Marinobacterium aestuarii: one gene and its partner. The protein of the gene in region 1 interacts with the protein of each later gene in a pairwise test. Links are inferred from orthologs where the notes say so. Each region holds a gene or a part of one and is shown in the gene's direction. Other genes may lie near its edges.

Region 1 (3,166 bases):
TCCTGCCCTGCGCGCGCTGCTGCCGCGCTCGGAACTGATGCTCTGGTTGCAACAGGTCGAAACCGACGCCGACATAGACCTGCTGGAGCTGCCGGCGCATCGCCGCGACCCAGTGCAAATCAGCTTTCGCGCTACCCTCCAGGAAGCCGCCGATTGCATGCAACAGCGCCAAACCGATATTCTCTGCGTCAACAGTAACCGTGGTGACATTATCGGCGTTCTGACCCGTGCCCAGATCGAAGCCTACTATCTGCACCATCAGACACTCTGAGTCCGTCCACTGTTTTCTGATACAACAACACACCACGGAAAAACCATGACCGCCTACACACTCCATGGCCTCTATGCCATTACCGACAGCAACCTGATGCCCGACGACAACGCCCTGCTCAGCCAGGTTCGGGCGGCACTGGAGGGCGGCGCCAGCGTAGTGCAGTACCGCGACAAGAGCGTCGACAGCACGAAACGCCTGCGCCAGGCCACTCTGTTGCGTGAGCTTTGCGACGAATTCGAACGGCCGCTGCTGATCAACGATGACCTCCCGCTGGCAGTTGCCTGCCAAGCCCAGGGCGTCCATTTGGGCCAAACCGACGGTTCAGTGGCCGCCGCCCGCGCACAGCTCGGAGCTGATGCCATTATCGGCGTGACCTGCCACGACTCCCTGACGCTGGCGCTACAAGCCCGCGCACAAGGAGCCGACTACGTGGCCTTTGGTGCGTTTTTCACCTCCAGCACCAAGCCCGACGCCCGACCTGCACCCCTGGCCTTGCTGCCACAGGCCGCCCAGGAGCTGGGTCTGCCCGTGGTGGCGATTGGCGGCATTAGTATGGATAATGCCCGCCAGGTAATTGAAGCCGGCGCCAGTATGGTCGCCGTTATTCACGCGCTGTTTGCCGCAGCCGACATTCGGCGCCAGGCACAGCTGTTCAGCCAACAGTTCTGATTGAGCATTTTAGAGTAAGGGAGTTATGCGTATGTCCCGTTCCGAAGCCCTGTTCCAGGCCGCCCAGCTGCATATACCCGGCGGCGTCAACTCGCCGGTTCGCGCGTTCAAGGGCGTCGGCGGCACCCCGCTGTTCTTCAAGCACGCCTCTGGCGCCTATCTGTTCGACGAAGATGACCAGCGCTACGTTGACTACGTGGGCTCCTGGGGACCGATGATTCTGGGCCACCGTGCCCCGGCTGTAATTGATGCCATCCGCGCGGCGCTGGATCACGGCACCGGCTTTGGCGCCCCCACGGCGATCGAAATCGACATGGCCGACAAGGTCTGCGCGCTGATGCCATCCATCGAAATGGTACGCATGGTCAGCTCCGGCACTGAAGCGACCATGAGCGCAATTCGTCTGGCCCGCGGTTACACCGGGCGGGACAAGATCGTCAAATTCGAGGGCTGTTACCACGGTCACTCCGACTCACTGCTGGTCAAGGCCGGCTCAGGCGCACTGACACTCGGTGAGCCCAACTCTCCGGGTGTACCTGCCGCCCTGGCCGAACACACCATTACGCTGAACTACAACGATATCGACAGTGTGCGCGAGGCTTTCGCCACCGTGGGTGACCAGGTCGCCTGTATCATCGTGGAGCCGGTTGCCGGCAACATGAACTGTATTGCGCCGCTGCCGGGCTTCCTCGAAGGTCTGCGCGAGGTCTGCGACCAGTACGGTAGCGTACTGATTTTCGATGAGGTCATGACCGGCTTTCGCGTCGCACTCGGCGGTGCTCAGGCCTATTTCGGCGTTAAGCCCGACCTCACCACCCTGGGCAAAGTCATTGGTGGCGGCCTGCCCGTTGGTGCCTTCGGCGGCAAGCGCGAAATCATGCACCATATAGCGCCCCTGGGGCCTGTCTATCAGGCGGGCACCCTGTCGGGTAACCCGCTGGCCATGGCCGCGGGGCTCGCAATGCTGAATGCCATCTCGGTACCGGGTTTTCATGAGCAGCTCAGCGCCAAAACCGAGCTGCTCACCGAAGGCCTTGAGGCTGTCGCTCTGGGTCATCGCCTTCCCTTCACCACCAGCCGTGTCGGTGGCATGTTCGGACTCTTCTTCACCGAACAGGACGAAGTCACCAGCTTTGCCCAGACCATGCAATGCGACGCCGCCAAGTTTGGCCGTTTCTTCCACGGCATGCTGGCCGAAGGCGTGTATCTGGCGCCCTCTGCGTTTGAAGCCGGCTTTATGTCGGCCGCACACACCCAGCAGGATATTGAATTCACGCTGGCCGCCGCCGACCGTGTCTTCGCCAGCCTCTGAAATGAGTAGCCTGCTCGCTAACCTGGCACTACTGCTCGGAGGCTTCGCGATTGCCGCCCTGCTGTATCGCCAGGCGCAGCCACTGCCCCAGCGCAGCCTGCATTACATGTTCGCACTCAGCGCGCTGTCGCTGGCGCTGGCGGCGCTGGGGCGGCTTGTTCTGACCCGCACAGGTTCAGAACAGCAAACCCTGCAGTTGATGCTGGATAACCTGGCGTACTACGCTGGGCTACCCATGATCGCCAGCGTCGCCATCGCCCACGGCTGGAACAGGCAGTGGTCACGCGCCGCCTGGGGACGCTGGATGCTGGGTCTGTTTGCGCTGTTCGAGCTGGTACGCCGCTCGGATATAGGGGGGCTTTACAGTCAGGGCCTGGCGCTGCTCACCTGCCTGGCACTGCTGGCGGGCGTTCTCAAGGCCTACCGGGGGCCCACGCGACTGTACGCGCTTGCGGGTACGCTTTTGCTCGCCTGCGGTCTGCTGGCGTTTGGGCCGGCCCCCCTTATGGCGGGTTTGCAGCAGGATGCGCTCTATCGCTTCGCGCTGGCAGGCTTCATCATTCTGTGCGGTTACAGCTTTAGCCGTACCACACAGGCAAGGGCCTGAGGCCGCAACGGCGTCTCGCCTTTCCCTCTTGGCTTCGCGCCTTTTTTGATAAGAAACGCTGCCCGGTTCTGACCGGGCTTGCGTCTGCTCAGTGCGATTTCGTCCCCAGAATTCCTTCTCCAAACTCGGCTAAACTGCCAGTAGCTCAATCAGCCGCCGTCCAAAGCCAATACCCAAAAGACAAAAATAAAAGTCCAAGGAATCGCGCACTATGCATACGCCAGACAAGGCAACCGTTGCCGCAGTGATGTCCAGCGACCTGCTCAAGGTATCCGAGCATTGGTCACTGCACAGCCTGATCGAG
Region 2 (3,313 bases), 1.2 Mb from region 1 along the record:
GGGCGCGCTTGACCGGGAAGCCGGCCTTGAGGTTGCCAAGGGCCTTTTGCAGGCTGGCATCCTTGAGCGCGATACGGGCGTTTTGCTTGAACGCGGGACTGGTTATTTGCATGGTCTGGGCTCCGCGTCAAAGTTGCTTGGCAAGGTCGTAGGGGGATGCCGTCGCCCGGGTGGGTTTTCGGGCTTCGGACTCGCCGATAGCCGCCAGGTCGCAAGTGCCTGCGAGAATCTCTACCAGGTGGCGGGTCTGGATTTCGTGTCCCTGGCGCTTGAGTTTGCCGGCCATGTTCAACAGACAGCCAAGGTCTCCCCCCACCAGGGTACCGGCGCCGCTGGCGGCGGTGTTGGCGGTCTTGTTTTCCACCATGCGGTTGGAAATGTCCGGGTACTTCACGCAGAAAGTGCCGCCAAAGCCGCAGCAGGTTTCGGACTCGTCCATTTCGCTGAGCTGCAACCCGACCACCTGGCTGAGCAGGGCCCGTGGCTGGGTTTTGATACCCAGTTCGCGCAGGCCGGCGCAGGAGTCGTGATAGCTGATTTGGCCGTCGAACTCACTCTGGATGCCGCGAAACTGCAGCACATCCACCAGAAAGCTGCTGATCTCGAAAGCACGAGCTTTGAGGTCCTGGGCTCTGGCGTGCCAGGGGTCAGTGGCCTCGAACAGTTCGGGGTAATGGTGCAGCATGCCGATGCAGGACCCGGAGGGGCCGACCACATATTCATAACCATCGAAGGCCTCGATGGTCTGACGGGCAATGTCCTGGGTGCTGGCACGATCGCCGGAGTTGAACGCGGGCTGACCGCAGCAGGTCTGGCGTTCGGGCACTTCGACGCTGCAGCCGGCCTGTTGCAGCAGACTGATGCTGGCAAAACCTATTTCGGGTCTGAACATGTCTACCAGACAGGTGACGAACAGGGCGACCTGGGGCGAACGCTCGGCATTGGGCATGGATTTACCTGTTGTTTTTTATACGCGGTGGCGGGGTTGTTCCCCGCAAGCTGGATGAACAATAGAAGCCGGTGGTGAAAAAGGAAATGCTACAGTACCCACTGGTCTGACCAAGCGTGAAAGAGCAGGGGAAAGGTGCAAGGTGAAAGGTGAAAGGTGAAAGGTGAAAGGTGAAAGGTGCCCGCCGGTACGAATTACGAATTACGAATCACGAAGATTGGTCATTGGTCATTAGTCATTGGCGGTGCACCGAAATTCGAGCTCCTTATCCCGGAATTCGTAAACTCCCCTGAAAACCGCTCCTGCGTTTTCAGGATTTCCGCCATCCATGGCGGTCATTCCAGGCCACGGGTTGCTCTCCCTTGCCCCTTTTACCTTGCCCCTTGAACCTGCTCTCATAATCACGAATCACGGCTCCTTGAGAGGGGATACCTGCGAATTGGGCGAGGCAAAATATGAAAGATGAAACGGACAAGGCGCAGCAGCTGGTGGCGCAGCTCAGTCGCGGCATCGTCGAGGGCCGTTTTCTGCCGGGCGAGCTGCTGCCCTCGCAGCGTACTCTGGCGCAGGACTGTGGCGTTTCCCGCGCCACGGTGCGCGAGGCCATTACCCAGCTGGAGCTCGGCGGCCTGATTCAGACCCGCCAGGGCGATGGCAGCCGCTGCCAGAATCTGCTGGAACCGCACTTTGAAATGCCCGCCGCTGGGGCGGGGGATAACCTGGCCTTTCAGTTGCAGGTGCTGGAAATGCGCGCAGCTCTGGAGGGGGAGGCGGCCTACAACTGTGCCCGGCGTGCCAGCGCTGCAGAGCTGGCCGGCATAGAGCGGGAATACGCGTGTATGGTGCAGCGCAGTGAGGGCCAGAGCACCCTGGCCAAGGCCAAGGCGGATTTGAGGTTTCACATGATGATTGCGCAATCGAGCCACAACCTCCTGCTGATTTCCTTCAGTCAGCTGTTCTATAGCCGCTATTTCAATGCCATTTACGGTGTGCTCGATCGTACCCTCAAGCGGTATGGCCGCTACCCCGATGGCATTCGGGCGCAGCACGCCGGCATTTATCAGGCGCTGATGGCGCGTGATGCCGAACAGGCCCGGCGCCTGGCCACCGAACACATCCTGTTTACGCATCAGCTGCTAGAGCAGAGCGACTCTTAACCTGGTGGACAGAAGCATCCATGCTGCATGTATTAACCTGCCTGGCTTTTCACTAGGCGATCTGTCGCCGTGAACTTTATGACCACAATGCCCGCAAAGGTTTGAAAACCCAGTATCTCCGCAAACTGGCCACTTTGGCCGCTACCACCTAGTCTGCATCTGTCCCTGTATAGGTCGTGCTGTAGCGTTATTCAGCTCGAAACAGCAGGCGCAGAATTCACAACACAGCGGTGCCGCCTGGTACGGCTGATTACAAAAAGAAAGACGGAGAGTGCAGAATGAAATTCCCTGTAGCCAAAACCCTGATCGCGACAGCGACCTTCACGCTGGCCGCCCAGGCCGGCGCGTTTGAACAATCACGTACCGCTGAATGTATCGCTCCGGCCAACCCCGGCGGCGGCTGGGACTTCACCTGCCGCAGCGTTGGCAAGGTGCTGACCGATCTGGGTTACATCACCGGCAATGTTCAGACCGTTAACATGCCAGGTGCCGGTGGCGGTGTCGCTTTTGCGCATACCATCTCCAAGCGTGGCGACGACAGCGCGCTGATCGTTGCAGCCAGCACCGCGACCACCACCCGTCTGGCCCAGGGCCAGTTTGTTGGCATGGATCAGGACATGGTCCGCTGGGTCGGTGCTCTGGGGGCTGACTACGGTGTTATCGCCGTATCCAAGGACTCTCCGTTCCAGTCGCTGAACGACATGATGGATGCGCTCAAGGCAGATCCGAACTCGGTCAAGTTTGGCGGCGGCAGTGCAGCCGGCGGCTGGGATCACCTCAAGGTGCTGATTGCCGGTCGTTCCGCCGGTATCGAAAAAGCCAACCTGCCCAAGGTTAAATACCTGGCCTTTAACGGCGGTGCCGAGGCTATTACTCAGGTTGTGGGTGGTCATCTGGATGCCTTCACCGGCGATATTTCTGAAGCCCAGGGCTTTATGGAATCCGGTGATCTGAAGGTTCTGGCTGTTCTGTCGGAAGAGCGTCTGCCGGCACCGCTGGACAATATTCCGACAGCGCGTGAGCAGAATATCGATGCCGTTGCCCCCAACTGGCGCGGTTTCTATGTACCCAAGGATGTGTCCGACGAAGCCTACCAGTGGTGGGTTGAAACTGTAGACAACGTTTACAGCAGCGACAACTGGCAGGACGTGATGCAGAAAAATGGTCTGATGCCGTTTCACAAGACCGGTGCTGATTTCAGCACCTT

Evidence for each region.
Region 2: the proteins of hemL (region 1) and A8C75_RS16745 interact in binary tests that used the Escherichia coli proteins (3 or more experiments, as listed by UniProt). The link is inferred for Marinobacterium aestuarii from one-to-one orthologs.

Annotation. Positions count from the first base shown.
Region 1 is NZ_CP015839.1:5,026,326-5,029,491, forward strand. What follows is about bases 267-3,114. They hold hemL (glutamate-1-semialdehyde 2,1-aminomutase), read left to right. Parts: upstream 267-974; coding sequence 975-2,255; downstream 2,256-3,114. Other genes in these bases: A8C75_RS22090 (chloride channel protein), read left to right, coding at 267-271; thiE (thiamine phosphate synthase), read left to right, coding at 317-943; A8C75_RS22105 (hypothetical protein), read left to right, coding at 2,257-2,862; A8C75_RS22110 (CBS domain-containing protein), read left to right, coding at 3,074-3,114. In the rest of the region: more of A8C75_RS22090, read left to right, coding at 1-266; more of A8C75_RS22110, read left to right, coding at 3,115-3,166. UniProt on the Escherichia coli protein: Aminomutase that catalyzes the transfer of the amine group on carbon 2 of glutamate 1-semialdehyde to the adjacent carbon 1 to form 5-aminolevulinate.
Region 2 is NZ_CP015839.1:3,851,356-3,854,668, reverse strand. The notes cover bases 261-3,255. They hold A8C75_RS16745 (FadR/GntR family transcriptional regulator), read left to right. Parts: upstream 261-1,404; coding sequence 1,405-2,106; downstream 2,107-3,255. Other genes in these bases: A8C75_RS16740 (Bug family tripartite tricarboxylate transporter substrate binding protein), read left to right, coding at 2,385-3,255; A8C75_RS16750 ((Fe-S)-binding protein), read right to left, coding at 261-949. Also shown: A8C75_RS16755 (LutB/LldF family L-lactate oxidation iron-sulfur protein), read right to left, coding at 1-112; more of A8C75_RS16750, read right to left, coding at 128-260; more of A8C75_RS16740, read left to right, coding at 3,256-3,313. UniProt on the Escherichia coli protein: Transcriptional activator of the glcDEFGB operon which is associated with glycolate utilization, and encodes malate synthase G and the genes needed for glycolate oxidase activity. Also negatively regulates the transcription of its own gene.